Regions from separate parts of the Peribacillus sp. NPDC006672 genome, predicted to be linked through region 3. Evidence: riboswitches for the same ligand, from Rfam matches in the RefSeq annotation. Region 3 holds a riboswitch; each other region holds the start of a gene.
The links. A riboswitch is a leader RNA that binds a small molecule or an ion and turns the genes downstream of it on or off. The one in region 3 is predicted to bind S-adenosylmethionine.
Positions count from the first base shown of each region.

Region 1: linked by a shared signal. The riboswitch ahead of metK (methionine adenosyltransferase) and the one ahead of mmuP (S-methylmethionine permease) in region 3 are both predicted to bind S-adenosylmethionine.
Region 2: linked by a shared signal. The riboswitch ahead of ACQKKK_RS08985 (hypothetical protein) and the one ahead of mmuP (S-methylmethionine permease) in region 3 are both predicted to bind S-adenosylmethionine.
Region 4: linked by a shared signal. The riboswitch ahead of mtnW (2,3-diketo-5-methylthiopentyl-1-phosphate enolase) and the one ahead of mmuP (S-methylmethionine permease) in region 3 are both predicted to bind S-adenosylmethionine.

Region 1 covers NZ_JBNNOR010000013.1:36,244-44,190, forward strand. The annotation lists gene ACQKKK_RS19535 (glycosyltransferase) at 1-310, shown strand, start outside; gene ACQKKK_RS19540 (nucleotide sugar dehydrogenase) at 355-1,656, shown strand; gene pckA (phosphoenolpyruvate carboxykinase (ATP)) at 2,097-3,686, opposite strand; SAM riboswitch class I at 4,094-4,257, shown strand; gene metK (methionine adenosyltransferase) at 4,421-5,614, shown strand; gene ACQKKK_RS19555 (gamma carbonic anhydrase family protein) at 6,077-6,595, opposite strand; gene ACQKKK_RS19560 (lysophospholipase) at 6,807-7,610, shown strand.
Region 2 covers NZ_JBNNOR010000004.1:224,368-232,314, reverse strand. The annotation lists gene ACQKKK_RS08995 (DUF4440 domain-containing protein) at 1-314, shown strand, start outside; gene ACQKKK_RS08990 (GNAT family N-acetyltransferase) at 410-877, shown strand; SAM riboswitch class I at 1,018-1,129, shown strand; gene ACQKKK_RS08985 (hypothetical protein) at 1,351-1,572, shown strand; gene ACQKKK_RS08980 (methionine ABC transporter ATP-binding protein) at 1,635-2,657, shown strand; gene ACQKKK_RS08975 (methionine ABC transporter permease) at 2,671-3,321, shown strand; gene ACQKKK_RS08970 (MetQ/NlpA family ABC transporter substrate-binding protein) at 3,343-4,215, shown strand; gene ACQKKK_RS08965 (M20 family metallopeptidase) at 4,304-5,512, shown strand; gene ACQKKK_RS08960 (Fur-regulated basic protein FbpA) at 5,786-6,001, shown strand; gene ACQKKK_RS08955 (Fur-regulated basic protein FbpA) at 6,070-6,264, shown strand; gene ACQKKK_RS08950 (dienelactone hydrolase family protein) at 6,287-6,880, opposite strand; gene ACQKKK_RS08945 (sigma-70 family RNA polymerase sigma factor) at 7,132-7,674, shown strand; gene ACQKKK_RS08940 (PadR family transcriptional regulator) at 7,664-7,947, shown strand, end outside.
Region 3 covers NZ_JBNNOR010000005.1:90,351-98,297, reverse strand. The annotation lists gene ACQKKK_RS09945 (asparaginase) at 1-269, opposite strand, end outside; gene ACQKKK_RS09940 (helix-turn-helix domain-containing protein) at 502-873, shown strand; gene ACQKKK_RS09935 (hypothetical protein) at 1,570-1,737, opposite strand; gene mmuM (homocysteine S-methyltransferase) at 2,259-3,221, opposite strand; gene mmuP (S-methylmethionine permease) at 3,211-4,605, opposite strand; SAM riboswitch class I at 4,688-4,790, opposite strand; gene ACQKKK_RS09920 (flavin reductase family protein) at 4,946-5,554, opposite strand; gene ACQKKK_RS09915 (alpha/beta hydrolase) at 5,573-6,181, opposite strand; gene ACQKKK_RS09910 (ring-cleaving dioxygenase) at 6,181-7,128, opposite strand; gene ACQKKK_RS09905 (ring-cleaving dioxygenase) at 7,134-7,947, opposite strand, start outside.
Region 4 covers NZ_JBNNOR010000006.1:30,663-38,609, forward strand. The annotation lists gene ACQKKK_RS11185 (YncE family protein) at 1-492, opposite strand, end outside; gene ACQKKK_RS11190 (hypothetical protein) at 599-865, opposite strand; gene ACQKKK_RS11195 (hypothetical protein) at 977-1,219, shown strand; gene ACQKKK_RS11200 (hypothetical protein) at 1,255-1,422, opposite strand; gene ACQKKK_RS11205 (CobW family GTP-binding protein) at 1,488-2,414, opposite strand; gene ACQKKK_RS11210 (acireductone dioxygenase) at 2,536-3,069, opposite strand; gene ACQKKK_RS11215 (methylthioribulose 1-phosphate dehydratase) at 3,094-3,723, opposite strand; gene ACQKKK_RS11220 (2-hydroxy-3-keto-5-methylthiopentenyl-1-phosphate phosphatase) at 3,720-4,379, opposite strand; gene mtnW (2,3-diketo-5-methylthiopentyl-1-phosphate enolase) at 4,386-5,618, opposite strand; SAM riboswitch class I at 5,723-5,875, opposite strand; gene ACQKKK_RS11230 (pyridoxal phosphate-dependent aminotransferase) at 6,008-7,180, opposite strand; gene ACQKKK_RS11235 (carbon-nitrogen family hydrolase) at 7,280-7,947, shown strand, end outside.

The DNA of each region.
Region 1 (7,947 bases), on a different contig from region 3:
TTTTCAGGTACTGAATAATGTCTGCTTTAATCATTATTCTGCTTCTTCCAATAAGTTGTTTGAATATATGATGAGCGGGGTTCCTGTCATTGCCTGCAGCTTTCCGGAAATTCAAAAGGTAGTAGAGACTGAGGAAATTGGTATGTGCGTCGACTCCCATGATCCCCGTTCTATTGCAGACGGAGTCAATTATTTATTAAAGCATCCAGAAAAAAGAGCGGAAATGAGCAGGAACTGTCTGAAAGCCCGCCTAAAATACAATTGGAAACAAGAGAAAGAAATCTTCATCCAAATCTATCAATCAGCTTAACAAAACTAGAATACTAGAAGAAAATATGATGAGGAGTGGTTATTATGAAATTATGTACAATGGGACTAGGTTATATAGGACTTCCAACTTCGTTAATGTTCGCAAAACATGGAGTAGATGTTGTTGGCGTGGATATCCATCCTGATGTTATTAATAAATTGAATAATGGAAAGCTCCATATTGAAGAACCTGGACTAGAAGAAGTGTTAAATGAAGTGCTAGATGCCAAAAGATTTCGTGCAGCCTTGAATCCGGAGCCTGCGGATGTTTTCATCATTGCGGTCCCGACTCCAAACAATGAAGATCAACACCAATCGTGTGATCTTACCTATGTTATGCAAGCAACTTCAAGTATACTTCCTTTTGTTCAGAGGGGAAATGTCATCATTATCGAATCGACGATTGCACCAAGGAGCATGGATGATCATATTAAGCCATTGATTGAGATGTCAGGGCTAACGATCGGGAAAGATATCTTTCTCGTACATTGTCCGGAACGTGTTTTGCCTGGGAGAATACTTGAAGAATTGGTGCATAATAACCGAATCGTCGGCGGCATCACAGAAGCCTGCTCCTACAAAGGAAGCCTTGTCTATGAAACTTTCGTTAAAGGGGAAATCATTCGTACGGATGCGAAAACGGCTGAAATGTCCAAGTTGATGGAAAATACCTTCCGTGATGTGAATATTGCTCTTGCGAATGAGTTGGCTAAAGTTTGCTTCGAATTGGATATCAATGTATTGGATGTCATTTCAATGGCAAATAAGCATCCACGTGTAAATATTCATCAACCAGGACCAGGGGTAGGTGGACATTGTCTCGCGGTCGATCCTTATTTCATTGTCGCTAAAGCTCCTGAGACAGCTAGAATCATCAAATTAGCCCGCGACACGAACGTTTCGATGCCGTATTATATCGTCAATTGTGTCAGGATGTTACTTGAAGGTATCCGTAAACCAAAGGTAGCGGTTTTTGGACTTGCCTACAAAGGAAATGTAGATGATATCCGTGAAAGCCCGGCCATTGATGTTGTAAATATCCTAATGAGCATGGATCAGGTGGAAGTTTCCTTGCATGACCCACATGTTCAATCTGGGAAAATGCCAGTCGTTTCTGTCGAAGATGCTGTAAAGGATGCCGACCTGATTCTTGTCTTAACCGATCATAATGAATTTAAAGAAATGGATTATGACAAACTTTCGAATAAGATGGCTCAGAAAATAATTTTGGATACTCGAAATTGCATTGATGCCAATAAACATAACATCCAAATTGCCAACTTAGGCAATGTATTCGAATATAAAACAGAACATTTGAAAGAAGTAAGGAACAAAATGATTATCTAATAACCAATCGATTCTGCTGCAAGGCCGGAAATGGATATGATAGAGATATAAAGGGTGTTGACTCAGTCAGCGCCCTTTATAGATGTTAAATAAATCATTTGAAATAATAATAGGATGAACCAGCGCAGTCATATGGCCAACAGGATGTAGAGGAGTGGTTCAGGAGACCTTTCTCCGGGCTTTTCTGAAACAAATGGAATGATAGCCACTAGCTGGAACAAAGGAGACAGCTTCTTGGCTGTTTTTAATTCAAAAGTATAGATTGGATAATCTATATATGTTCTGTAAATATGACTTTCTATACGGGCATGTGAAGACAGATTTGGTTTGCCTGGCGCTTCAGGCTAATGTGGCTTTACAGGAGTGAGATCGTGGTGGTTGTTTTTCCAGATTAGTCATAAAGAAAGGACCAAGCAAGGGCTTGGTCCTTTTGGTACAATTTATTTTGCTGTCGGGCCGCCAAGTTCTTCGATTTCACTTGGAACGCTTCCGAATTTCTTAAAGTTTGCACGGAATTGGGCAGCAAGAGCTGTAGCTGCTTGTGTATATGCAGCAGGATCTTCCCAAGTCTTGATTGGCTGAAGCACTTCGTCAGGAACACCAGGAACATGAAGTGGAATATCCAAACCAAAGATATCGTCTTTAACTGTCTCGATATTTGCTAATTCGCCTTCAAGTGCCGCTTGTACCATTGCGCGAGTGTAAGCAAGTTTCATACGGCTGCCAGTTCCGTATGCACCGCCAGTCCATCCAGTGTTGACAAGGTATACCTTTGCGTTGTGCTCGTCAATTTTATCTCCAAGCATTTCAGCATAGCGTGTAGCGGGAAGCGGTAAGAATGGTGAACCGAAACATGTTGAAAATGTAGCTTCCGGTGAAGTTACTCCTCTTTCAGTACCAGCCAATTTACTTGTGTACCCACTTAGGAAATGGAACATTGCCTGTTCCTTGGAAAGCTTGCTGATTGGAGGCAGTACGCCTGAAGCATCAGCTGTTAAGAAAATGATTGTATTTGGGTGTCCTGCGATACTTGGGCTCACGATGTTATCGATCGCTTGCATTTGGTATGCAGCACGAGTGTTTTCTGTTAGTGAACTATCATCGTAGTTTGCTTCACGTGTTTCAGGATCAACAACTACGTTTTCCAATACGGCACCGAAACGGATCGCATCGAAAATTTGTGGTTCTTTTTCGCGTGAAAGGTTGATCGTTTTCGCATAGCATCCGCCTTCGATGTTGAATACACCGTTAGAAGACCAGCCGTGCTCGTCATCGCCAATCAGTTTACGATTAGTGTCTGCGGATAACGTTGTTTTACCTGTACCGGACAGTCCGAAGAATAAAGCGACGTCCCCTTCACGTCCTACGTTAGCAGAGCAATGCATTGGAAGGATTCCAGCCTCTGGAAGTAAGTAGTTCATGATTGAGAAGATCGATTTTTTCATTTCTCCTGCATATTCCGTTCCGCCGATAAGGATGGTGCGGCGTTCAAATGAAACGATGATGAAAGTTTCAGAAGAAGTTCCGTCCACTTCTGGATCTGCTTTGAAATTAGGTGCAGAAAGTATTGTGAATTCTGATTCGTGACCCCTTAGTTCCTCTTCGTTTGGACGGATGAACAAAGTATGGGCGAAAAGATTATGCCATGCATATTCATTAACAACTTGGATAGGAAGGCGTGATGATTCGTCTGCACCAGCGAAACCTTTGAAAACAAAAATCTCTTCTTTTGCTTTTAGGTAGTCAACTACTTTATTATATAGTTTATTGAACACATCTTCGGAAATTGGCTTGTTCACTGAACCCCAATCTACTTTGTCTTTAACAGATGCTTCTTCCACGATATATTTATCTTTAGGTGAACGGCCAGTATATTTGCCGGTTTCAGCTTTTACTGCGCCAGTTGATGTTAAAACGCCTTCGTTTCTGCTTAATACTTTTTCAACCAATTGAGGAACTGAAAGTTGAGTTTGTACATTGTTTCCTGTTAATAATTGGTGTAACTCATTAGAAACATCTACAGAATTCATATATGAGGTACCTTCCTTTGTTTAAGTTTTATATTACAATTAGTATAACACATTCATTTAAATAGTCTATACTATTTATTTTTTTTTGTGATAATTTTCAACTGGCCGCATTAATCAATTTAAATGGGAAGGAACCGAGTCAGGATGATCGCATATACTTTCAAGGAAGTGATTTTCATTGCATCATAATTTTGAATGGGAAATCATGATGCCTTTCCAATTCTTATTCTCAATGTTCTATTATTAATGGCAATTTTCATCATTTCTATTCGCCCTGACTTGGTAACCCTTTAAAGACGTTGAACCAATACGTGTTTTCACGTGAACGCCATTCTGGGGGGAATGTTCTTTTGAAAAGCATTGACAAATTCCAACCAGATACGATAATATGTTAAATTGTACGGATTCTCTTATCCCGAGTTGGTGGAGGGACAGGCCCTTTGAAACCCAGCAACCTGCCATATTGAACTTGACTCCAAGATCGATTGCCGAAAATAAAGCGATGGTTCTTCAAGGAATAGTGGTGATGGTGCTAACCTGAGCAAGGTAAAAAACCCTTGAACGATAAGAGTGAAAGGATAGAAGACAGAATTTTAAACCTTTCCTCATTTGCCAGGGAAGGTTTTTGTGTTTTTATAAGTAATTCTGTGTCTATAGTTGAAACTAATGAGGGAAACGAGTTCCGTAAAAAATCAGGCTTATGCCTACAACATACTAACTTCCAAGGGGGAAATATGATGTCAAAGAAACGTCTATTTACTTCTGAATCTGTTACAGAGGGCCATCCGGACAAGATTTGTGATCAGATTTCAGATTCCATTTTAGATGCTATCCTTGCTAAGGATGCAAATGCACGTGTTGCTTGCGAAACAAGTGTAACAACAGGTCTTGTACTTGTTGCTGGAGAAATTACAACATCCGCTTACGTGGATATTCCGCGTATCGTTCGTGATACGATTGCAGGAATTGGCTACACACGTGCGAAATACGGTTTCGATGCTGAAACTTGTGCTGTATTGAGTTCAATTGATGAGCAGTCTGCCGATATCGCGGCTGGCGTCGATAAAGCATTGGAAGCTCGTGAAGGAAACATGTCAGAGGAAGAAATCGATGCAATCGGTGCAGGGGACCAAGGTCTTATGTTCGGATTTGCCTGTAATGAAACTGAAGAGCTTATGCCGCTTCCGATCTCATTGGCACATAAACTTTCATTCCGCCTGGCTCAAGTTCGTAAAGATGAAACGCTTGCTTACTTACGCCCTGATGGTAAAACACAGGTAACTGTGGAGTATGATGAGAATAACCGTCCTGTACGTGTAGATACGATCGTTATCTCTACACAGCATGATTCAGAAATTACGCTTGAACAAATTCAAGCAGATTTAAAAGAACATGTGATTAAAGCAGTTGTTCCAGCTGAATTGATTGATGCTGAAACTAAGTACTTTATCAACCCGACTGGCCGTTTCGTAATTGGCGGACCTCAAGGGGATGCTGGTCTTACTGGACGTAAAATCATCGTTGATACTTACGGCGGATACGCTCGTCACGGCGGCGGTGCATTCTCTGGTAAGGATGCTACTAAAGTTGACCGTTCTGCGGCATATGCTGCTCGTTACGTTGCGAAAAACATCGTAGCAGCTGGCCTTGCTGACAAAGCGGAAGTTCAATTGGCATACGCAATTGGTGTGGCAGAGCCCGTATCAATCTCGATTGATACGTTCGGAACTGGTACTGTTAGCGAAGAAGTCCTTGTTGACCTAGTTCGCGCTAACTTCGACCTTCGTCCAGCCGGTATCATCAAAATGCTTGATCTTCGTCGCCCGATATACAAACAAACAGCTGCATACGGACACTTTGGCCGTACAGATGTCGATCTTCCATGGGAACGCACAGATAAAGCAGAAACATTAAAAGCACAAGCATAATCCATAAATGAAAAGGTGTCCCGCTTATAGCGGACACCTTTTTTTATTGATTAATTTTGAGAGAATAATTCGAAATCCCATATAGAAATTCACTAACGTGTATACTCGTGAATTTAGTGCGTATACTTGTGAGATTGGTGCGTATACTCGTGAATTTGGCTCGTATACTTGTGAGATGGTGCATATACTCGTGAGATGGCTCGTATACTCGTGAATTTGGCTCGTATACTCGTGAATTTGGCTCGTATACTTGTGAGTTTCGTGCGTATACTCGTGAGTTTAGTGCGTATACTCGTGAATTTGGCTCGTATACTTGTGAGATGGTGCATTTACTCGTGAGTTTCGTGCATTTACTCGTGAAATTGGTGCATATACTCGTGAGATTGGCGCATTTACTCGTGAGTTTGGCTCATTTACTCGTAAGTTTGGTGCGTATACCTATAAGTTTCCGCTAAATTCAGTTTATTTTATTCGTTCTGCCGTTTTGTAGTATTGTCCTTTTTCAGCATATTCGCGTACGATACGTTCCATATCCTGACGGTCTTCTTCATTGATTTCACGAATGACCTTAGCTGGGCGTCCGAATGCCAACATGTTCGGTGGAATGACTTTGCCTTGGGGAACGAGACTGCCTGCACCTATAAAAGCCCCTTCGCCGATTTCCGCTGCATCAAGCACAATCGACCCCATGCCGATCAAAGCTCCTTTTCGAATTTTACAGCTATGTAATATGACCTGATGGCCAATGGTTACTTCGTCCTCGATGATCAATGGATTATTTGGGCTTTGGTGCAGAACGCTGTTATCCTGTATACTGACTTTGTTCCCTATAATGGTTGGGGATACATCGCCGCGTATGACGGAATTGAACCAAATTGACGATTCTTCACCAATTTTCACATCACCTGTCACGACAGCGTTTTCAGCAATATAAGCGCTTTCAGCGATATCAGGTTCTTTACCTTTAAACGGATAAATAATCATTTTCAATCATTTCCTTCCCGAAGTGAATGTTTTTATGTATTATTTTAATATACCGTATGCAAATACACTTGGCTATTTATAATATAAATGTACAACTTGTTAGGTTTCTTTTTTTGTCGAAAATCACGAATATGGTTATAATTTATATAAATTATTTTAACTATCATAGATCGTATACAACAAGTGAAAAGTGAAAGGGGGATTTCGAATGTGGAAATGGGAGACAGAAGGAGACGCAAAAGGCGTCATTGTCATCATTCATGGGGCGATGGAACATCACGGACGTTATAAGTGGGTAACACAAATGTGGCTTTCAGCTGGATACCATGTCGTCATGGGCGACCTTCCTGGGCAGGGTATGACTACTCGCGCCTACAGGGGACATATCGATTCCTTTGATGAGTATTTGGACGAAGTGAAAAGCTGGATAGAAGAGGCTTACGAATATTCGCTGCCGGTCTTTTTACTTGGACACAGCATGGGCGGTTTGATCTCGATACGCCTTCTTCAGGAAGAGGAATGGGACATTGCAGGGGTGATTCTTTCTTCTCCTTGTTTGGGCCTCGTGACGAAGCCGCGGAAGTTCCTTACAACACTCTCGCATGGTTTGAATATCGTTATGCCTCAGTTCAGGGTAGATTCCGGATTGACACCTGAAATGGCGACGAGAAGTGCGGAAATTCGTGAATCCGATAGAAACGATACATTATATATCACAAAGGTTTCGGTTCGCTGGTATCGCGAGCTTGCACAGGCTATGAAGGATGCTTTTGAAGAGATTCCCGAATTTCAGGATGTGCCGCTTTTGGTAATGCAGGGCGGAGATGACCGAATCGTGAACAAGAAGGCGGTTCGTGAGTGGTTCAATTATAACTTGGCAAGTGAAAAGCAATATAAGGAATGGCCGAAGCTTTATCATGAAATCTTCAATGAACCAGAACGTGATGATGTATTTCAATATGCGCTGAGTTTTGTTGAAAACCGTTTAAAGATATTAGGGTATGTCGTTTGATCAGTACATACTTCAGGATAAATAGAAAACTGCCGAAGTTAGACTTCGGCAGTTTTTTTGATCAGCCTGCGTTTTTAAGCAATTCGTTCGACTTGATGACCGGTGCCCAGAAAGTAACCGGGTACATAAATTGGCTCAAGTGTGTAAGTTTATTTTTATTGGATAAGGCGGTGGATAGGAGATAGATGGATTTAAAGCTCAAGTCATTAGCGAATAAATCTAAAAGCGTCGCTTACATATTCATGATTTCTTCATGGTTTTGGGTGGAAATCACCAAATCGAGCTGTGGCAGGAACTTATCAAAATGATTTTCAAATTGTTTGAGGTCTTCCATGTT
Region 2 (7,947 bases), on a different contig from region 3:
TATTAAAATCTGAGATCCGTACATCACCAGAGGAACTTTCACGATTATTGAAAGATGATTTCTTTGAGTTCGGCAGTTCAGGTCGAATATGGACTAAAAGCGATTGTATCGGAGAAGAAGGAATAGAAGCGGTGAACATGATCTTAAGCGATTTTGACATGCACCAATTGTCCGAAGATACCGTATTAACTACGTTCCGGATTTTTGATGAAGGTAGAGAGGAGCATACCTTAAGAAGTTCAATCTGGAAATATGCGAATGGCAGATGGCAAATGTTTTTTCATCAAGGCACAAAAACGAAAGGGCCCCTTTGAGCCTTTTAATAATAAAAAATATCATAAAAGATCGTAAGTAAAATGAGTTTTGCCTGCTTTGAAACTATTCCAATAAAATGATGAGGTGGATAAAGTTGATCTTTCGTACCATTGATACGGACAAGGATAAGGACATTATCATTAAATTCAGGAAAGATTCCTTTGTTGTAAGTTTTGGATCTGAAGATGGTTTTGGAGATGAAAATTCTTATCTGAAACAAATGAAAGAAAGGGTCCGCAAATTTCCGGATGGACAGGTGATCATTGAAAAGGATCAAGAACCGATTGGACAAATGGAACTTCAAATTCGGGAGTATGAAGGGACTGAGATTGGCTATGTGAATTTATTTTATCTTATTCCCGAATACCGCAGTAAAGGCCTTGGCAAGGAATTGGTACGCTACGCAGAAAACTTTTTCAGGCAATTTAATGTATCCGAATATCATTTAAGGGTGTCTCCGGACAATCAAAGGGCGATTCGTTTATATACGAATTCAGGCATGATGAAGATAAGGGAAGAAAATGAAAAATACCTTGTCTGGAGAATGAGCAAATCATTATAAAGTAGAAGTGGAATTATATTAATATAATAAAAAAACTGTCAATTCACTATACTATGAAAATGTTTAGAGCGATAAAAAATATAGTTGACTTTAGAGAAAATTGAATATATAGTGAAGGACATAATTAAATATAACGTTAATTCTTATCAAGAGATGTGGAGGGACTTGGCCCTATGATACCTCGGCAGCGGGTTTTTACTTTTGTAAAAATACTGTGCTAATTCCAACGGACGAAAGTTTGAAAGATAAGAAGGAGCTTTTCTTAGATAATTAATTTAAGAGTTTACTCTTTTTTATGTCTAAAAGAGGCCTCTTCTGTCTGATGACGGAAGGGGCCTCTTTTGTTTATTCAGAATGGATATGGTTATTTGGAGAATTGGTGCATTTACTCGAGAGTTTCACGCATTACTCGAGAGTTTCGATCATTAATCATGAGTTGTGAGCATTAACTCGAGAGTTTCGCACATTTACTCGTGAATTTCGCGCATTTACTCGAGAGTTTCGCACACTTACTCGAGAGTTTCGCACATTTACTCGAGAGTTTCGCACATTTACTCGTGACTTTCGCGCATTTACTCGTGAGTTTCATGCATTTACTCGTGAGTTTCACGCATTTACTCGTGAGTTTCGAAGATTTACTCGTGAATTTCGCGCATTTACTCGTGACTTTCGAAAATTTAACCCGATCATTATGAAACATTGGAAGCTCTTCTCTGATAAAGAATTTGTACAAATAAACAACATGGGGGGAGATTGGATGATTGAGTTTCAAAATGTTAAAAAGGTTTATCAAACAAAGAAACAGACGGTTGAAGCGTTAAAAGGAATTAATTTGACCGTTGAAAAGGGGGATATATTCGGTGTAGTCGGTTATAGCGGGGCCGGGAAAAGTACGTTGATCAGGCTGGTCAATCTGCTGGAACACCCTTCAGATGGTCAGGTGATTGTTGGGGGGAAGGAGTTAACTTCATTGAACCCAAAGGAATTACGGGCAGAGAAGAAAAAAATCGGGATGATCTTTCAGCATTTCAACTTGCTTAACTCAAAGACCGTTTTTGATAATATCGCCATGCCGCTCGTTTTATCGGGAACTCCGGGTAAAGAAATCAAAAAGCGGGTAGGCGAGCTGTTAGAGTTCGTTGGCTTATCAAGCAAGGCAAAGAGTTATCCGGAACAATTATCCGGCGGTCAAAAGCAGCGGATCGGCATCGCAAGGGCATTGGCTACCAATCCATCAATCCTATTGTGTGATGAAGCTACATCGGCATTGGATCCACAAACAACGAGTGCAGTACTGCAGCTCTTAAAAAAAATTAATAAAGAATACAATATTACCATTCTGCTAATCACTCATGAAATGTCAGTGATCAGGGAAATTTGCAATAAAGTGGCGGTCATGGAGGGCGGATGCGTGGTTGAACAAGGCTCAGTTTTCGAAGTTTTTGCCAAGCCGCAAACTGATATTGCAAAAAACTTCGTGAGAACGGTCATACATGACGAGATTCCACAAAGTTTCCTGAAAAGTATAGGGTCCCATATCCCGATTATTTGGAAAATTAATTTTATTGGGACTACTTCGGGTACTCCTTTACTTTCAACCATCTCGAAGAAATATGATGTTCATTTAAGTGTATTATCAGCCAATATTTCTGAAATTCAAGAAACGCCTTTTGGGAATTTGATCATCGAGGTAACAGGTGACCAAAAAGAGGTAGGCAAAGCTTATCAATATATTAAAGATGAGGGGATTCTCGTACAGGAGGTGCAAGTAAATGGGTAATACGCTTTGGGGAATGGAAATAACGGCAGACCAGCTGTCGACCGCTTTCGGTGACACACTTTATATGGTAGCCATCTCATTGGTGTTTTCTGGATTAATCGGGCTCCCGCTAGGTATCCTGCTTGTCATTACTAGAAAGGGTCACATCCTGGAGAATAAATGGATCTTTAATGTATTGAATCCGATCATCAATATATTACGGTCGGTTCCTTTCATCATCTTGCTTGTAGCACTGATTCCGTTTACTAGAATGATTGTAGGCAGTGCGATCGGAACGAATGCAGCCATTGTTCCGCTTATCTTTTACGCGGCTCCTTATATTGCCCGCCTTGTGGAGAACTCCCTGTTGGAAGTGGACAAAGGGATCATCGAGGCAGCTCAGGCAATGGGGGCGACGACATGGCAAATCATTTATCGCTTTTTGATTCCCGAGGGGCTTAGTTCGTTGATCCTTACATTTACAACAGCGACAATCGGGCTGGTTGGTTCTACAGCCATGGCAGGTGCCGTCGGTGCAGGCGGGGTAGGAGATTTAGCCTTGGCTTACGGTTATCAAAGGTTCGATACGATGACGATGGTCGTCACAGTGGCGGCACTCGTGATCATCGTTCAATTATTGCAATCCACCGGGAATTTCGTTTCAAAAAAAATCAGAAGAAGATAAAAATAACAGGAGGTTGGGGAAATGAAGAAAATCTTATTAACGATCATAGTATTGACATTGGCCATCGTGTCAGCAGCATGTGGGAACGAAGAGGGTGCAGCAGGCGGTACGGATGATGTGAAAACAGTGAAAGTGGGTGTCAGCAACGGGGATACGAGAACGTGGGAATACATTGTCGGCTTAGCGAAAAAGAAGGGGCTGAATATCGAACTGGTCACTTTTAATGATTATATCCAACCGAACCTTGCGTTAAATGAAGGTGAAATTGATGCAAATTCATTCCAAACGGTCGCCTACTTCGATGAATTCATCCAAGATCAAAATTTGAAATTAGAGGCCATCGGGTCGACTGTCATTGCACCAATGGGCCTTTATTCGAAAAAACATAAAAGTCTTAAAAGTCTTCCTGATGGCGCGACTATAGCCGTTCCGAATGAAGCAACAAACTTTGGCCGTTCCTTACTCCTTCTTCAAGAAGCTGGATTGATTACATTGAAAGAGGAATTCAATGGTTCGGGATCATTGGAAATCATTCAGGATAATCCGAAAAAATTGAAAATCAAACCTGTTGCTGCCGGCAATACGCCACGTCTATTGGATGATGCCGATGCTTCAACCATTAATAATAACTTTGCCGTTGAGGCAGGACTTTCTTTAAAAGATGCATTATTCCATGAAAGTAAAACGGCGAAACCATATATTAATATCATTGCAGTTAAAAAGGGAAATACCGATCGTCCTGAGCTGCAAAAATTAGTGGAACTTTATCACTCGAAAGAAGTGGAGGCATTCATTGAAAAAACGTTTAAAGGAAACACCATTCCTGCATATGTTTCTGTAGATGAATTATTGAATTACCAGGATGCTTGGACAAAACCAGCCGTTGAAAAATGACGATGAGAACAAAGTGAAGGAATGCCGGATGGATTCAAGGATACCTATCCGGCTCTTTAAACCAATAAATGAAAAGGGAGATAAGAATATGGCGAGAGAATTAGTGCGGAAGCAGCATCAGAAAATCATTGAAGATCACATCGACCTTCATGCCGAATTATATATCGGAATTAGTCAAGCCATTCATTCCAAACCCGAAATTGGGAATCAAGAGTTCTTCGCTTCCGACACGTTAACCGGAATACTCCAACATGAAGGATTTGAAGTGACCCGCAATATAGCTGGGCATGAAACAGGATTCATCGCCAAAAAAACCTCTTCAAAGGAAGGACCCACAATTGCCTTTTTAGCCGAGTATGATGCATTGCCGGGTTTAGGTCATGCTTGCGGCCACAATATCATCGGCACGACGAGTGTTGCAGCAGGCATATCCCTTGCTCAAGTGCTGGAGGAAACAGGCGGAGAGGTGATTGTTTTCGGTACACCGGCTGAAGAGGGAGGACCGAATGGAAGCGCAAAAGGCAGCTTTGTGAAGCACGGTCTATTTGATGGGGTGGATGCAGCCATCATCATCCATCCTGCCGGGCAAACCGGTGTAACCAGTCCATTTTTGGCTGTCGATCCCCTTGATTTTCATTTTTACGGAAAATCAGCACATGCAGCTGCTGCTCCTGAACAAGGCGTGAATGCTCTTGACGGGGTGATTCAGCTGTTCAATGGCATTAATGCTTTGCGTCAGCAGCTTCCAACCGAGGTCAAAATCCACGGAATAATCACCAATGGCGGGAAAGCGCCTAACATCATTCCTGAATATGCATCTGCCAGATTTTACATTAGAGCAACAACATGGAAACTATGTCAAGAAGTATCCCGTAAAATACGTGCCGTTGCTGAAGGGGCAGCACTTGCCACAGGAAGTAAGGTTAAAGTCGAGCGTTTCCAAAATGAAGTACTTGATCTTGTCATTAATCCAGTCCTGGATGAACTGTTAAAAGAAGAACTGGCTCAATTGGGGGAAACGGTGGCTCCTCGAAAAGAGAGTGGTTTTGGCTCGACGGATGCGGGTAATGTAAGCCATGTAGTGCCGACAGCCCATCCTTATATAAAAATTGGATCTGATGAGTTGATTGCCCATACGAATGAATTCCGCGACTGTGCTAAATCAGAAGATGGGGACAAAGCCATCCTTACCGGTGCAAAAGCACTTGCACTTACTGGTTATCGATTGATTTCGGATAAGGATCTGTTGGATAAGGTGAAAACTGCATTTGATGAAGCGAAACAAACGGAAAAATAAAAAAGTGCATACCCAAAAGCAGAATCAAAAAATATAAATTTTATAAAAATCAAAACTTTTTGTTGACTACGGAGCACAGAGTTTGTTATATAGGAAACAATAATACCGAGTAATTCAATAGGGATTAGATTAATTGACCGGAAAACCGGAGACCTTTCTTTAATGTAAAGAGATGTCACCGGTTTTTTTTGAATGAGTTAGCCGGCAGATTGATTGAATGATTCCATGGCTGTTCCAATCCGTAGTAGTTCATATAATAAAGGAGGATTTATTATGGGGATATTATTACGTAACGCAATTGAGAAGAAAAGAAACTTCCTAATCAACAAGTTGATTAACGGGGGTGTCTATAAAAAGAATGACATACATCTATTTGAATTAACCTTAACCGATTTAGAGGAAGAATATATTAAAATACGTAAAATTGAAGAAAAGGAATCCTATTCCGATGACAATTCCCCCTGTCTGACGATACATCATTTCAGTTAACTTCAGAAAATGCGGATGAGGCGGTTATTCCTCTAATACCATCAAATAATTAAAAGGAGAGGGCGAAAATGATGAAGTGTGTGGAAGAAAGGCAGAAGGAATTAATCCATAAGCTTATGATCCATCATGTAAATAAAAGTGTGGAACAGCTCATGAAGTTATCTTTAAAAGAATTGGAAATAGAGTACAAAAAGGTTCAAACGGACTGTCATCCCCATAGTGATGCGGGTTCGATACATTGGATCAATACAAAACGATGTTAGGTTGAACGTTCAGTTCACTCATTTAATGTTCCATAATGAATTTCATCATTTTGTTAAATGCTATTTGTGCTGATTCTACATCATATTTTGAACTGTAAGGGTCACTGAATCCATGTTTTCCGTTGAATTTATGCACTTCGATATTCTTTATTCCTAAAGCTGAAATTAACCCGTCCACATCAAACGATGGCTCGTCTTGCGGAAAGAATAGCAGTGCAGGGCATTGTGGCGTTAATTCTACATAATTCCTAATACGGGAACCGTAGTATCCAACTATTCCATCGACGCATTCTTCCTCACTGCACAGCCAAGCTACAGTTGCCCCTGCACTAAATCCAATGATGAATATTTTTTTGTATTCATCTTTAAGATCCGATAATATATCCTTTATTTTTTGTACAGCTTCTTCAAAGCCTACGTTCTCCATAAAATGACGATAAGCAGCTTCCTCTCGGGAATAATCAAAAGGCGTTTCGCAACCTAACAAGTTCGGACAGATGACATCAAAATCCTGTTTTGATAATGCCTCACAAAAGCCCTGCATATGTTCGTTCAGTCCATAAATTTCGTGAATGACCATGATTACTGTATCTGAATTGTTCTGTTTGTGCAGCATTTTTAACCCCCCCTTATACGAATGCTACCATTATACAAATTAATAACCTGTTAATATATCGTTTCTTCTTATTTTATTAGTTAGTAAAACTTCTTAGTTCAATGAATTCAACATTATTTAGGTGATAATATTATGGTTTGTGGTACCATATTTTTTGCTGCACTTCAGTGACAAAGGAAGAAATTTAAAAAATAGAAAACCTTCTTATAAGTACAATCGTCTATGTATCTAGGAAGGAAGTGTGAACTGTTTTGGAGGAGTTTGTGTTGAAATGGTCTCAAACGAAAGATGAAGAATCATTACTTGATGAAATAATGTCCCTTTATGGCCAGGATATTCTGCAATTGGTCTATTCCTATGTAAAAGACACAGTTGTGGCAGAGGATCTTACACAGGAGATTTTCATCAAATGCTATAGGGCGCTGCCAGCGTATAACCAACAATCAAATATAAGGACTTGGCTTTGGAGAATTGCTATTAACCATTGTAAGGATTATTGGAAAAGCTGGTACTTTCGAAAGGTTTCGCCTGCGGAAGAGGAGCAGGAATGGACTTCTACCGATAATGTGGAAGAAGAGGTCATTCAACAGGATGAAGATAGGCAGCTTGCTGATGCTGTCATGGAGCTGCCTGTCCAGTATCGCGAGGTCATTTATCTTCATTATTTTCAGGAAATGAAGCTCAAGGAGATTTCTGAAGTTACCGGGGTCAAACTTGGGACGGTGAAGACCCGGATGCGCCAGGCAAAAAGAAGGCTAAAAACCTATTGGGAGGAATCAACAGATGGAAGATAGATTAACACGCTTGAAATCAGCTATGAAAAAGCACACATTTCCTGAATTGAAATTCACGGAAAACCATAGAAGCTTCATCCATACTGCTATCGAAAAGCAGGATGCAAGCAAGGAAGACATCATGATTGCCATTTTCAGATCATTGGATAAGGAGAAAAGTGGTTATCAAATTAACGAATCTCTTTACCAGAAAGGCATCCGGAAGTTTGAAGATAACGAAGGCTCCTTGTATGCTACCCTGCATGAGCTTGAGCAGGAAGGCTGGCTTCAGTC
Region 3 (7,947 bases):
TAAGCCATTGTATCTGTCCCATGGGTGATGACAAAGCCGTCGTAATCATGGTAGTGCTCATGGATGGATTTTGCCATTTCTGTCCAATCCTCAGGCTGCATATTCGTACTATCAATATTCATCAAAGGCTTACTATCAATCTTACATAGTAAATCTAATCCCGGTAGGTGACCTAAAATTTCGTCAGCCCTCATCTCCGGTACCAGTCCATTTTTCCCTTCTAACGAAGCAATTGTACCACCGGTAGTAATTAACATCAACTTCTTAATTTTTGACTTCAACTTCTCCAATATACTACCCCCTATAAAGCCTCCCTGTTTCCCAATCATTCTAAGCCTCTCAGAAAGGATGTATTCTTTGTAAATGTCTATGTTACGCGTACACCATATGTAATTATAGTCATGTTCCAGTGTGAAATCAAGCTAAAGTTATTCATTACGCGTACACTTCATAGTAATATGATGTTATAATGGTTTTATATATAAAAGGAGAGTAATAAAGATGATTTTAAATAGATTAACTACATTAAGGAAGGGCAAAAGGTGGTCTTTGCAATATACGGCTGATAGACTCGGAATCGCCAAGAGTACCTATGCAGGTTACGAATCGGGCCACCGCCGTCCTTCATTAGAAACAATTAATTTATTAGCCGGCTTATATGATACATCCACCGATTACATTCTAGGTAGAGTAGATTATCCAGCTTTGCTGTCTGGAAATGTTTCCACAGAGTCCAAGCAAGTCATGGAATTAACGGATTTCCCAAACACGGAGCTAGCAGTCGATGGAACCCCTCTATCTGAAGAAGAAATGATTCAATTTATTGCTTTTATTAGATCTAAGCGAGAAGTGGAAGTAATTCGCAATAAATAAAATGATGCAACAGAGCCATTGGGTTGAATTCTGGTAAGTTGGACTTCTGATATAAATCTCGACAGCAAATAAACGAAACCAGAGTATAAACTATCATATTCTGTAGCAACAAAAAGGTACGGGCCATACAGCATCAGTGTTCCTTTAAGTTATTCACGCCATTAGTATCTTTGAAGGTTTGGAAATGTTTCACTATTTATAATTGGGATTTGACTTCCGGAGAAGAAGGCTTTTAAGTTCATGAACTCCATAACTTTAAAAAAATTAGGTAAGTCGTCCTGGTTATGATTATTGTTGAGTTTTCACGTTCATGACGCTCCCCCCAATTCAAACACCCCCTTTTGAACAATAGATTATCACTTACTGGTTGGTAGCTCTGCAATAAAATCTAGTTTTTATTAATTAATAGAAGAAAGTCGTCTTATAAGGATTAGACCATCCATCATTTTTATCCTGTTTTCCATTCTTCTTACTTCAAATTATTCAAGGGAATTTCGGTCCGATTCACCATATATATCCGTTTTTAATAATGAAATGAAACGGAAGGACTACTTTTCCTTTTTTTTATGCAATGAAAGAAAAAACCATAGTAAAACTCATGGTTTTTCCCCATAACATAACTGAAAATTACTGAAACTTCTTTAAAAGTGAATTTTTAACGGCATCGGAATGGCTCCTATATTTTGCTTCCCTATATTAAGGCATCTCGTCTTCTTTTTCCCGATTTTTAAAAGCTTCATGTGTGACAATATCCTCAATCTGTTCATACTGTCGACTGTGTTCCTTCTCTTCGCTTATTCTATTATTAGGTAAATTTCCAGGATGACCTTTTTCTTTATGATTAAAATTTTTACCACGACTCATACTCATTCTCTCCTTTCCATTCTTGTTTGTTTAGTTTTCCCAAGCAAAAAAAAAATATGATTTAATTTCACTTTTTACTGTTTGTGAATCGATTCGTTAATAAGGAACTACTCATGCTGGGCCGACTTACATCTATCTGTTGCTTGCCCTCATAAAGGATGTTTTTCAGTGTTGTCACAAAGCAAGAATATGTGTATCCAAAACATGGATGCAAAATCAAAATAAGCCCCAGTGTCTCGAGAAGTTGACGACTAGGCCAAAAATATTTGCCGAGAACGGCTCCCCTGGTAAAATCACAGCAATCCGGTCAGAACCAAGCAGCATATCTGAACGATAATTTATATCCCGATCTCACACGCCTTTTTTTAGAAGGAATAGACAACAATAAGCAAGGCGGCTAGTGCCGGTCTCCAAAACTGAATAAAGAGACCAAAAAGAACAGGAACCGCCTGATTAAGACGCTTCCCGTTCTTTTTGTTTTCATATAATGATTATTAATAACAGTTGATATAGGAATAAAGCTATGAGGATACCACTTCGGAAGGTCGCCACTTTCTTGAAATCTCTTCAATATGATGAGGTGCCGTTCTGCAGCATCCTCCGATTAAACGTGCCCCAGCATGGTGCCATTCTTCAGATTTTTGTTCGAGCGTGTTACATGATTCTTGACCATGCCATGTTTTAGTTTGTGGATCATAGGTTTCACCAGAATTCGGATAAACTATAATTGGTTTTTTTGTGTTCGCACGTAACACCTTGATGGCGTCCGTGACAACTGATACTGGTGCACAGTTAATACCGATCGCAGCAATTTGCTCACTGTCCTCAAAGAACTTTGCACAATCCTCCAGCAATGTACCGTCACTTATTGCTTTCTCATTTTTCAAAGAAAAGGATAGCCAAGCATATACTTCTGGATAATCTTTCAATAATGAATTCAATACTTTTGCTTCTTGCAGGGATGGAATCGTTTCAAATGCTAAAAGGTCGGCACCTGCTTCAATCAAAGCTGATATTCTTAAGCGATGAAATTCTGCTAAAGTTTCATCTGAAACACCATAGTTTCCTACATATTCTGAACCATCAGCGAGGTAAGCCCCATAGGGTCCTACTGATGCAGAAACCAATGGCTTAGGTCTATTCGTTTGCGTCTCTTCCTTCCAAAAATCATCTCTTGCTCTTCTTGCGAGAAACACCGTTTTTTGAATTAACTTCAGGGCCTCTTTTTCTTGTATTCCACGAAGGGAGAAACCTTCAACAGTAGCTTGGTAGCTTGCAGTTATCGCACAGTCCGCTCCTGCACGGAAATAGTCAGAGTGAACCCGATAAATCACCTCTGGATTTTCAAGTAATACACGGGCAGACCAGAGCGGATCGTCCAAATCACACCCATACCGCTCAAGCTCTGTAGCTAGTGCTCCGTCCAGAATCATGACTGAATGTTCTCGTAAAATAGCGTCAATTGGGTTAATTTTATTCTTCAAGATCTACACCTCTTTTCTTTGAAGTTTGTGTTATATAATAACTTCCATAGCAAAACAAAATAAATGGAATACCACAATAAAGCGCAATCCGTTGTGTAGGATCAAATGCAATTCCTATACAAGAAGCAAGACAAAGCATGAAAGAAATGATTGGTACAAGCGGATATAATGGTGTACGATAAGCCAAGTCATTTACTGAATTTCCTTCTTTTATAAACCGTCTGCGAAATAGGAACTGTGAAGCGCTAATACTCATCCAAACTACAACCACGGCCAGACCCGAAATGGATACAAGCACTATATACACAGTATCCGGTGCAATAACACTAGAGAACAAGGCTAAACCACCGCCCAACATACTGAAAATGACTGCATATATCGGAACACCTCGTTTTGTTAATATTGCAAATATTGGTGATATGGTTTTCTTATCTGCAAGTGACCAAAGCATTCTGGAAGAGGCATATAGACCTGAGTTTGCAGCAGACAAAATGGCAGTTAAAATAACAAAGTTCATAATATCCGCTGCATATGGCACTCCAATTCGTTCAAGAACGGCCACAAAGGGGCTCTCTAATACGCCTGCATCCGAAATAGGCAATAATGCGGATAATACAACGATGGTTCCTACAAAAAAGATAATCAATCTCCACAATGTCAGACGAATTGCCTTTGGTATCGTTTTTTCTGGATTCACAGTTTCTCCAGCTGCAATTCCGATTAATTCAGTTCCAGAAAATGCAAAATTCACCGCAAGCATCGTCATGATAATGGCAAAAGCACCATTAGGAAATAACCCTGCACTTATAAAATTGGAAAATAGCGGTGCTGATTGAGAGTTAGTCATTGGAATAAAACCTACCATTGCAGCAACTCCCAAAATAATAAATATCACGATCGCAATTACCTTTATTGACGCAAACCAAAATTCAGATTCAGCGAAAAACTTGACAGTCAGCGCATTTAATACAAAAACCAAAATGGCAAATAGAGCACTCCAAATCCAGACATTGATTGATGGATACCATCGCTGCATCAACAATCCAGCAGCCGTGAATTCCGAACCTAGTGCAACAGTCCAAGTTAGCCAATACAACCAGGCTACTGTATACCCTGTCCCAGGTCCAATGTATTTGGCTGAATAGCTATGAAACGCTCCTGTCTCGGGCATATGTACTGCCAGTTCACCTAAACATAGCATGACCAGATAAACCACTAGTGCCCCTATCAGATACGAAAGGATAGTGCCAAACGGGCCAGCCTGTTGAATCGTATAACCCGTACTTAAGAATAAACCGGTTCCAATCACCCCCCCAAGCGATAGCATGATTAAATGCCGTGCTTTCATCTCCCTTTGAAATTCATGCTTCGTTTTGTTCTCCATTCATACTCTCCTTCATCCTGCATCCAGAAAAAACGAAAACGCACTCTAAAAAGAGTGCGTTACTGACAAATAAAAACGTAGGGTCTCATCTATCAGGGTTTCACCCCCTGGAATTAGCACAGTGTCGTAGTAGACCTGTTGCTGAGGTTTCATAGGGCCAGTCCCTCCACCTCTCTGGATAAGAAATTTATTTTTTTATTACTTTATCAATCTATGAAAAAATTGTCAAGTATTTGTTTTGGATTGTAAAGACTTGCTTTTTTGCGGGCAAGTCGCTCAAGAATTGGAGATAACCCAAGATAGAAAAAAAGACGGCATCTTAAAGATGCCGCCACAATTATTAAGGACGTTCCATTTCAAATAATTCTCCTAGTTTTGTATAAGTATGACCCGCTAATCTTGCGACAGGTTTTAGCCCATTCTGGTCAATTCGGCCATTATGGTAAATATCTTGCTCTATATGATAGCAGACTATTTTCCCTATCAATAAATCACAACCAGGTTTATTCTGGGAACCTGCCAATGGTATCGCATGCTCTAATATGCACTCAAAGCGTACCTTTGCTTCTTGCAATCCTGGTACGGATACCTTATCACTGACAGCCGGCGTGAAATTGGTAAGACCCAATTCACTTTCGTCAGATGGGAGTTCCTTCGCCGTTCGATTTGCATCAGCTACATTATTCTCATCAGTGATATGAACAACGAATTCACCTGTTTGAATTGCATTTCGGGCCGTGTCCTTTGAAACTCCTTCTTTCCGTTGAACAGAAATGGAAATCATCGGAGGATTTGAACTGACTATGTTAAAAAAGCTGAACGGCGCTATATTGATTGTACCGGTTTCGGATTGTGTCGTAACAAAGGCTATAGGTCTCGGTATAATGCTTCCAGTCAAAAACTTATAATTATCCCGTTCAGTCAGATTTTCAGGATTAACAGAAATCATCTTCAGTCCCTCTCATTCTTATAAAAAGTTCTTTTGAAACCATGAACCCGCTGCCTCAACCTCTGAACGTGTTAACTGATGACCGTAATTTTCCCACTTAACATCCACTGTAGCACCAGCTTGCAGTAAAAGTTGATTAAGTTCATCAGTTTCTGCTGCCGGGCAAATCGGATCGTTTTTACCTGCAGCAATAAATACAGGTATATCCGCAAGGGAAGGCAAAGCAATCCCTCGTCTAGGCACCATGGGATGATGAAGAATCGCTCCTTGTAATGCCCCTTCGAAATGGAACAGCAAACTTGCCGCTATATTTGCACCATTGGAATAACCTAATGCTACCACTCTTTCACGGTCGAAGTCATATTTTTTGGACGCTGATTCCAAGAAGTCATAAAGCTCCTTCGTACGAAAGATCAAATCTTCTTCATCAAAAACCCCTTCGGATAACCGGCGGAAAAAACGAGGCATTCCGTTTTCAAGTACATTTCCCCGTACGCTCAATACGGATGATCCCGGTGAAACCATTTCCGCTAATGGCAAGAGATCTGTTTCCGTTCCTCCAGTGCCATGTAAAAGCAAAAGCAATGGCGCTTCTGGATTACTACCTTTTTGAAAAATATGCTTCATCATTTATCCTCCTCCAGTACTCTCGGCACTGCCGGCAGTAACGTTTTCTCCATAATTCCCCTTTTTTCTTCCAGCCATGGCGGCAGCATTAATTTACTACCCATCGTTTCCTTCGTTTCATCATGAGCGAAGCCAGGTGGATCTGTGGCAACTTCAAAAAGTATGCCTCCATCTTCCCTGAAATAAATGGCATCGAAGTATTGACGATCTGTAAAGGGTGTCACACCATAGCCATGGTTGGCGATATGCTCCCTCCATTCTTTATGATCTTCATTATCGATTGCACGCCATGCAAGATGATGGACAGTTCCCACTCCGATGTTCCCATTTGGCAAAACCGTTTTTTTAACATCTATCAAATTTCCGATGGCCGATGTGGATTTGAAGCGGATGTAATCGCCCTCTTCCCCAATTTTTTGCAGGCCCATCACTTTCTCTAATAGTTCCATCGTTTTGATCGGTTTTGACGTCAATAATACGGCACCGCCGAATCCCTTGACCGCCTTGGCAGCTGGTACACCGCCGAATGACCACTCGCTATTTTTCCCTTCTTTACGCTCAACCAGTTCAAGTTGCAAACCATGGGGATCTTGAAATTTCAGATATTCCTCTCCAAAACGTGAAACTTTCTCAAATACTATATTAAACCTGTTCAACCGCATTTCCCAGAAATCCATTGAACCTTCCGGAACCGCATATGTTGTAATCCCCACTTGCCCAGAGCCAATTTTCCCTTGGTATGCCGCAGGCCAAGGAAAGAAAGTGATGATAGTACCTGGTGAACCTGATTCATCCCCAAAATATAAATGATAGGTTCCTGGGTCATCAAAATTGACCGTTTTCTTCACCATGCGCATTCCCAAAACTCCAGCATAAAAATCCACATTCTCTTGAGGGTTGCCTACAATTGCTGTTATATGATGTATTCCCGCGGTTTTCTTTTGCATGCCGATTACTTCCTTTCCCGGTTGATTAAATTTGTTGATTTTGTATTCAGTGGTTTTAAATTCGATTCAATATCCTGTCTTTTCGATTCTAAAAAAGGTGGTAAGGCAAGGTTTTCACCTAGGTGCTGCTCTGCTTCATCCACGGTAAAACCAGGTCCATCTGTCGCTAGTTCAAATAAGATGCCATTCGGCTCCCTGAAATAGAGGGAACGAAAATAAAAGCGGTCTACATATCCCGAGTTCACGAAATTCGATTCACTAATTTTTTCTATCCATTTTCTCAGTTCCCCTTCATTATCCACCCGGAATGCAACATGGTGTACTCCGCCCCTCCCCAATCGTTCTCGAGGGATGTCCCTCCTTTCTTCAACATGGATTTCCGCTCCTGTTCCACCCTCACCTGTCTCGTAAACGACAATCGGATTTTGCCCCCTTAAAGAAGATGGGTATGTTCCTGATTTCCGGAACCCCAACACCTCCGTTAGAACGCTTTGTGTCTGCTCAATATTGGGTACAGTGAGTTTTACTGGTCCTAATCCATTAATGGAAAACTCTTGTGGTACCGGGCTTCCATCCCAGGGTACACCTTCTTGAATGCCGTTACTACCCTGATTGGAAACCAGAAGAAGCCTTTGCCCCTCAGGATCTTTAAAAGAAAGCACCTTCCTTTGAAAACGGCTCGATATTTCATCATGCTCAACATTGAATTCAACAAAACGTTTTTTCCAATATCCTAGTGCTTCATCATCTCTCACCCTTAAGGAAATTTCGGAAATACTATTGTTCCCCTCATGAGTGCGGGCAGCATTGGGTATTTCA
Region 4 (7,947 bases), on a different contig from region 3:
ATCCCCAAAATTAATTACATACAAGCGATTCGCTTGCTCACCCTGAAGAACGGTCAAAGGGCTTTTACCAACCCTGACTATATCCTGTTCCTCACCTTCATCATTTAAAAAATAAATGGAGTGATTCGATTGATTGACTGCCACGATGCTTTTTCCATCATGTAATAACTGCATATTGACGATCCCTTTCCCAATTTCCCAACTGTTTATCAGTTTTCCTTCAGATAAAGAGTACACTTGGACTTTCTCCATATCTTTTCCATAAAGCAGGATAGTATCTTTGTCTGCCAAGAGCAGGGCTCCGGTAAATGGTTCTGAAATATCCCATTTGGCAAATTGATGATAGTTTTCATCTATGAAAGTCAGGGAGGTATCCTTGATATTGACTGTCGCCAAGAAAGATTCACTTTCATTTATTTTTGTAAATGTATGACTGCCATTACAACCAGTAAGCAGTACGATGGCAAGAAAAAGCCCAATGCCCCACTTCATATTTTAAGCTCCTTATTCATTAAATATCTATTTTTTTAAAATTTTAACAATGATTTGTGAAAAAAGTATGAAGCGGAAAAGAATATTCTTTAAACAAGCATCCGTATCATAACCTTTCCAATTCAGTGACATAGGACATGACGATTGCGTTTTTCATTTCTTCTGAAAGCGAAGATCCCATCACGCGTTTAATACAGAGGTAAAACTTTTCCAGTACCGGTTTCCGGGCACGGGGGTGTGCATTTTCATCTAAAAGCTCACGGCGAATGAGTTCCGATAATACTTCCCTTCCACCTCCATCCGGCAGCTTACGATTATTCCATAAACTTAAATAAGCCTCCAGTATTGCTTCTTGCCTGACATTATCTTTCATATTATCCCTTCCATCCATTACTAATTTATACATATTATTAATCAAGTTTGTAAAGACTAACTTAATATTAAGATTACGCTATAAAAAAATTCAAAAAAAGGAGTGAGTACAATGTCTCAAGTATACCGCTGTCCGAATTGCCGGACAAATAAATCTCGCTTCAACCTCATTAAGCAAGTATCAACCCCCATTAAAAAGGATCCGCAATCCGGTGAGATTGTTGAACAATATTCGAACGATTCGCTTCAACCGTTCCATCTAGCATATAATGGTCCAGAAATTCGGGTGCAATGTGCTGCTTGCGGATTAATTGAAGACGAAAAGACATTTGCCGCCTTTGGATTGCAACAATGAAAATGGTCAGACCCATATATGGTCTGACCATTTTTTCAATCTTTTCCCACCGACATTTTAGCCCGGTCAATGGCAATTGGAATGGCTTTTCCATCCTCATATCCATCATCCAATAATGCATTCGCGATTTCAATAGCCTTTTCCCTGACATCTTTATCTAGATTCTTCATCGAATTCGGATAATCATTCTTATTCCATGGCAATATTACCGCCTCCTTGATAAGAAAGTGTCCTTTTATGTTTCCCTTCTTTAATGGACGGCAAACGTTTATTGGGCCGCTTTCTTTTCCAAAGACTTCAACTGGCTGATGATAATTTCCCTATCCAACTTTTCACCGATAATGACGATATTCAATGGCATTTTCATCATTTCATTCATATACATCGGCATTCCGTATGAGTATTGGAATAAATGGGGGTGTTGTGAATGTGTAAAGGAAATGTATCCTTTCATTCGATAGACCGTTTCCGGAAGGCCCCTAAGCCAATCTTCAAAGTCAGTTTGTGCCACGGCCCCCTCAAATGTATGGACCACTGCAGTTAAATGCAAATGGTCATGTACATCAAGCTTTTGATGGCCATTTTGCCGTTTTCTTTGAATCTGCTGCAACGATATCAAGGAAATGGCCGCATATTCCGTCAATAAACAAACAGCATCGGTGTTCAGCGCCTGTATCGAATATATCAGCTGTCCGGCCTCCATCTCACTTACAAGGTCCGCTTTATTCAATAATATGAAATCCGCATGGTGGATTTGCTCAGCAAGCAACTGCCGAAGCTGCGGAGACAGTTCTTCCCGGTCGCGCCACCGTAATAAATCGACGACCGTTATAATCCCTTTATAATCCAGTCTTTTGGCGAAAAGCGGCGACATGATGCCATCCAATACTTCAACTGGATGCGCGGCGCCCGTCGTTTCAATATAAACGGCATCCAGGTCGTTTTCAGTTAGCAATTCATGAAGCTGAACCTCCAGCTTATCCTGAATTGTGCAGCAAATGCACCCGTCAAACAACTCCTTCAGTGGCACTTCATCACCAATCAGGCCGCTGTCCACCGATACACTGCCGAGCTCATTTAAAAGGACGGCCACTTTCCTATTCGCTTCACTTTCCTGTTTTAATATATTTCGTAGAAGCGTCGTTTTCCCGCTGCCGAGAAATCCGCCTAATATGTAAACTTCAGTTGTTTTCATTCGTATCTGCTCCTATAATCCTGTTAAATTCGATTCCGTTAATTTTATCATACTTATCTTTTTAAAGCACTTGCCTGAACTGCAAAAAAACCAGCCCGTAAGCTGGTTTTTCAATAATGAATCATGCTTGAACTTCGTCTTTTTCGTAAATCGGCACCCATCCTGCCACTGTAACGAAAATACGGACAGCTACAGTTTTTCTATCTTCTGCCAGCGTGAAAAAATGCCGTGTGAATTCTGGTACACTAATAAGATCTCCTGGATTAAGCCGTACATCAAACCACTGCTTATCGCTGCCCTCAACGGCAAAAATACTCGTTCCGCCTGCTATGAAACGCACTTCATCATCTTCATGGTGGTGTTCCTGCTTAAAGTTTTCAAGCATTTGATCCAACTTTGGATTTGCATCGGATAATGTGATGATATCTTGGGCTTTATAGCCTCTTCTTTCGGAAATTTCCGCTATTTCTGATTTGAATGTGAAAAGGATTTCATCCTTGTCAGCATCTGTCAGATCGTATTTTTCCACAAGATGGGCCGGTAATTTCGAAATGTCCCATTGCTCATAAATAACCCCTTGTGTTTCTAAAAAGGCTTTTACCTGTTCAAAGTTTTCAATAACCTCGTTTGTTTCATGGAACCTAATCGTCGCCATCGTTCATTCCTCCTCAATGATCTTTTATCTTAAAGAACCTGCAAACGCCTTTTGTTGATTAAGCAACAGTTGAAATTGAAATAAAAATTCGCAAGCCTCAAGTATTCTTTTTGCTTCGAATCCGCTTTTACCCCAAACCGTAATACCATGATTGCGGATCAGCACGGCGCCAGAGTCTTCTTCGACATGTGGCTTGAACTTATCGGATAACTGTGGAATGTCAGCGTGATTATATATGATTGGAATCCGAAGCTCTGAATCTTCATCCCACCGTCCGGTCGCTTTTATGATTTCATGATTATGAAAAGAAACTTGACCTACATCTCCATACAATTCGGATATCACATTATTTTCAACTGTATGGACATGGAGTACACAGTTCGCATTGGTTTTCCCGTAAATTACGGTATGAAGCAAGGTTTCGGCCGATGGCCTTAGCTCCGTTTCTTCAACTGGTTTTCCTTTTAAATCCACCAATAAAAAGTCCGAATCCGTTTGCTTCCTTTTATCCTTACCGCTTGCCGTAATATAAAAGAAAGGACTTTTCGGCTCGCGGATGGACAAGTTCCCGCTTGTTCCCATAAACCAATCCCTTTGGGCCAGTTCAGCTTTAATATCCGCTAGCTCCAGCCATTCTTCAGTATGAGTGTTCAAGCTTTTACCTCCTCCCGCCGCTTTAAAATATCAATTACATCATAAAACGTTTCAAAACCTTGATGAGGAATCCCTTCTTTATCGCAATTCTCAAGCAGCATGTCACGGGCTATGACAAAATCGGCCTGTTTTGCCGCTTCAAAATCCGTCACTGAATCTCCAATAACGAGTTTAAAATCACCCGCACTCGCAATTCCCCTCATAATTGATGGCTTACAGCAACCGCAATCCTTATTACATTGGTCATCACAAGCGTGAGGCCACTCAATATAAATTTTTTCCTTATTGAAAAATGCATTGTTGCAATAAACGGAATCTGGTGGCAAGATATCATTTAAAAGAGGTTCAATGAAAAAATCCATGCCTCCGCTTACAATATATAAAGGGATGTTGGCTTTTTTCGTATACTCAACGAATTCATAAAATCCGGGACGAATGCCGGCCGTCTCGATTACATATTGTACGATGTCATCCTTCAAGCCACTATCAAGCAAGGAAAACATATCCCCGACCCCTGAAGATATACTGATTTTTTGCTGAAGGACATCGTCTTTCAACTTTTCCCACTCCGGAGGCGCAAATTTTTTCATGATGGAAATGATATTATCTGTGTTGGTGATCGTTCCATCGAAATCGCAAAAGATGATCGGTTTCATTATTTCTTACAAGCCTCCCCATAAAACAAGAGCTTTTTTTAGTCCTTCTTCCTCAGCCGCCGCTTCTGATAAGTCCTTTCCTGCGAGAACGGCTTCCACAGCAGAACGGAAAGCCTTGGCCCCGCCCTCTGCTCCGTCAGGGTGTCCGTGAATTCCACCTCCGGCATTAATCACACTGTCCAGCCCAAAATCCTTGATCAGGTCGGGAACCATGCCCGGATGAATGCCTGCAGAAGGAACTGGGAAGGCCTTTTTCCATGAAAATTCATCTTTTGTCAGAGCTTCAGCAATCGCTAATGTCTCGTTTTTTTCAAGTGCGACATTTCCATAAGGGGATGGGAACAAGGATAAATCCGCACCTGATAACCTCACTAATTTACCAAGCAATAATGGATAGCCGATCCCATAAAATGATGAAGATGCCAATGCCCCGCTATATGCGGGATGCGCCATGATCGGTAGCTTGATATGATCATGTTCACTCAAGGCTTGCAATACATCCAAACCATATGTATGAACGTTGAACAATAAAGCATCTGCCCCTGCTTCAGCCGCTTGCTCTGCCTTATCCAATAAATCAAATGTTTTCCCTGATAGATTGACAGCATATAAAGTTCGGTGGCCAGTGGTTTCAAAGACTTCATTCAATATTCTTTTTCCCGTTTTTATTCTATCGAAAAATGGAGTCTGTTCCTGGTCGAAGAGAATCTCATCATCTTTAACTAGATCGACACCTCCTAATGCTTGTTGCTTCAGTTGCTCATTATGGAAGGTTAGATCCCTTCCTAATACACCTTTAAAGATGCTCATCACCAGGGGCCTGTTAAATACTTCAATCTTTTCCCTTATGCCTGTAATGCCAAATTGCGGTCCTGGGAATGCTTTTTGAATATCACCGACAAAATCCAGGTCGATCAGTTTTATTTCACCGTCCAATGAAAGTTTGCCGAAGACCGTCGTAAGGATTGCAGGTAAATCATTAGAGAAATTCCCTGCCGGATAGGCAATTTTTATTAGCGAACGGTACACTTTACAATTAAAATAGCCGTTTGCCCTCTCTTCTTCAGATAGTGGCGTTACGGATACTACACGTCCCTTATGCTTTTCCAGTTGCTTCTGGACTAAATGGGGCAGGTCCGTCCATGTCCCCACAGTCAAACCTAACGCAATGCTCTCTGCTTTTTTCTCATGATTTCCATTAAAGTCATGAATTAAATAAGTAGCGACTATCTCGCTCATCTGATCACTCCTATTACGTTAGTAAACTCTCGAAGTCATTAACCTGACATTGCTCAAAATGGCAAAAACCCCTTCATATAAAGAAGAGGCTTTAAAAAGCCATCTTCTTATCTCCCAGCCATTGGCTGCAAGAATTAGCACCGTGCCTTGTGGATTTCATGAAAATCCGGCGAAGAATTCCGCCCCATTTTACAATGGAATTACGGTCGGTTGCTGGGCTTCATAGGGCTAGTCCCTCCACCTGCTCAAAATAAGAAAACGCTGATATATAGTTACATTAAAGTGTCGAAAGATTAAGAATTTATTTTGTATTCTGACAGGTAATCCATACTTTGTCAATACGTTTTTAACCATTTAAAGGTGGATACATTGGATACCTCAATCCTTCGTTAAAACAATTTTAATGTGCGAATCCGTTCCACAGCCTCTTTTAGCCGTTCTTCCGAAGTCAGAAGCCCTGCCCTTACGTAACCCTCGCCAAATTCACCGAATCCATTCCCTGCGGCAACAGCTACGTGGGCATGCGTTAATAAATAGTCTGCAAAACTCTCTGACGTAAAACCTTTTGGTACCTTGAGCCAGGCAAAAAATGATGCTTCAGGAGCTTTGACATCCCATCCGATTGCCCTTAATCCCTCAATGAAAACATTCCTGCGGGCCTCATACATCTTCACTAAATCCTCTACACAGCTCTGCGAGTCAAGCAAAGCACTTGCCGCTGCTTCCTGTATCGCCGGGAAGAGACTCACATAAAGATGGTCTTGTAATAGTTCAAGAGCTTCTATGACACTTTTATTCCCCATTGCGAAGCCCACTCTCCACCCTGCCATATTGTATGTTTTCGATAGTGTGTATATTTCTATTCCTACATCCTTCGCTCCCTCTGCCTGGAGAAAGCTTGTCGGTTTCTTTCCGTCGAACCCTATCGCTCCATAAGCGAAATCGTGGACCACACAAATTGAATGCTCTTTTGCGTAGGAGACGGTTTCATCAAAGAAACTTTCAGTTGCAGAAGCACCAGTGGGATTATTCGGATAGTTCAAGAACATCATTTTGGCTTTATCAAGCACGTCTTTATGTATAACTTTGTAATTTGGAAGAAAACCATTTTCTTCTGTCAAGGGCATGAGTTCGGTTTTTGCCTGGGCTAACACTACACCTGAAAGATAATCCGGATAGCCGGGATCGGGAACTAGGATCGTATCACCTGGATTTAATAAACACTGCGGCAGTTCGACAAGACCTGCCTTTCCTCCAAAGAGAATCGCCACTTCACTATTTGGATCCAGCTTGACACCATATTCACGTTCATAAAAGACGGCAGCGGCACCCTTTAAATACTGATATCCCCGGAACGGTGAATATTTATGATTAATTGATCTTTCAGCGGCAGTCTGTAAACTTTTCACGATATGTTCAGGCGTCGGTTGATCAGGATTTCCCTGGCCTAAATTAATGACCTCATGTCCTTGTGCCGTAATCGCATTGACTTTTGCGACAAGTGAGGCAAAAAACTGCTTTGGCAGGTCCTGAAGCTGTCTGGATTTTTCGAATTGCAACATTTATACACCTTCTCTGAAATTTCTTGAAATTCTAGTCACAAATGATATATGTTTATCATAGTCTTGTAAAGTATTTTTTACATGTGGGGGGTTTAAACGATGAAGTGGAAAATAGCCTGTATTCAAATGGATATTGCCTTCGGGCAACCAGAAATCAATTTTCAGGTTGCAGAACAATGGATGGAAAAAGCAGCACGATCCAAAAGCGATATCGTTATTTTACCAGAACTTTGGACAACCGGATACGACTTGACCAGGTTAAATGAGATTGCTGATGAAGAGGCAGAAAAAACGATGGAATTTTTAAAAACCCAGGCAAAGCAACACCAGTTTCACATCATTGGAGGTTCCATTGCCAAAAAAACAGGCAAAGGTATCTATAACACCATGATCATCATCAATAAGGATGGAAATCTCATTAAAGAGTATGATAAGCTCCACTTATTTCAATTGATGGATGAACATCACTTCCTGCAGCCAGGTGAAAAAGAAGGTTTATTCACTCTTGATGAAAAAATATGTGCTGGTTTCATTTGTTATGACATCCGCTTCCCGGAATGGCAGCGCGCCCATGCTGTTCAAGGTGCCGAAGTTCTATTCGTAACCGCAGAATGGCCTAAGCCCAGACTCGATCACTGGAGATCCTTATTGATTAGCCGTGCCATCGAGAACCAAGCCTATGTTGTAGCCGTTAATCGTTCAGGTTCGGATGTCAATAATATATTTGCTGGTCATTCCTTGATTATTGATCCATGGGGAGATATCGT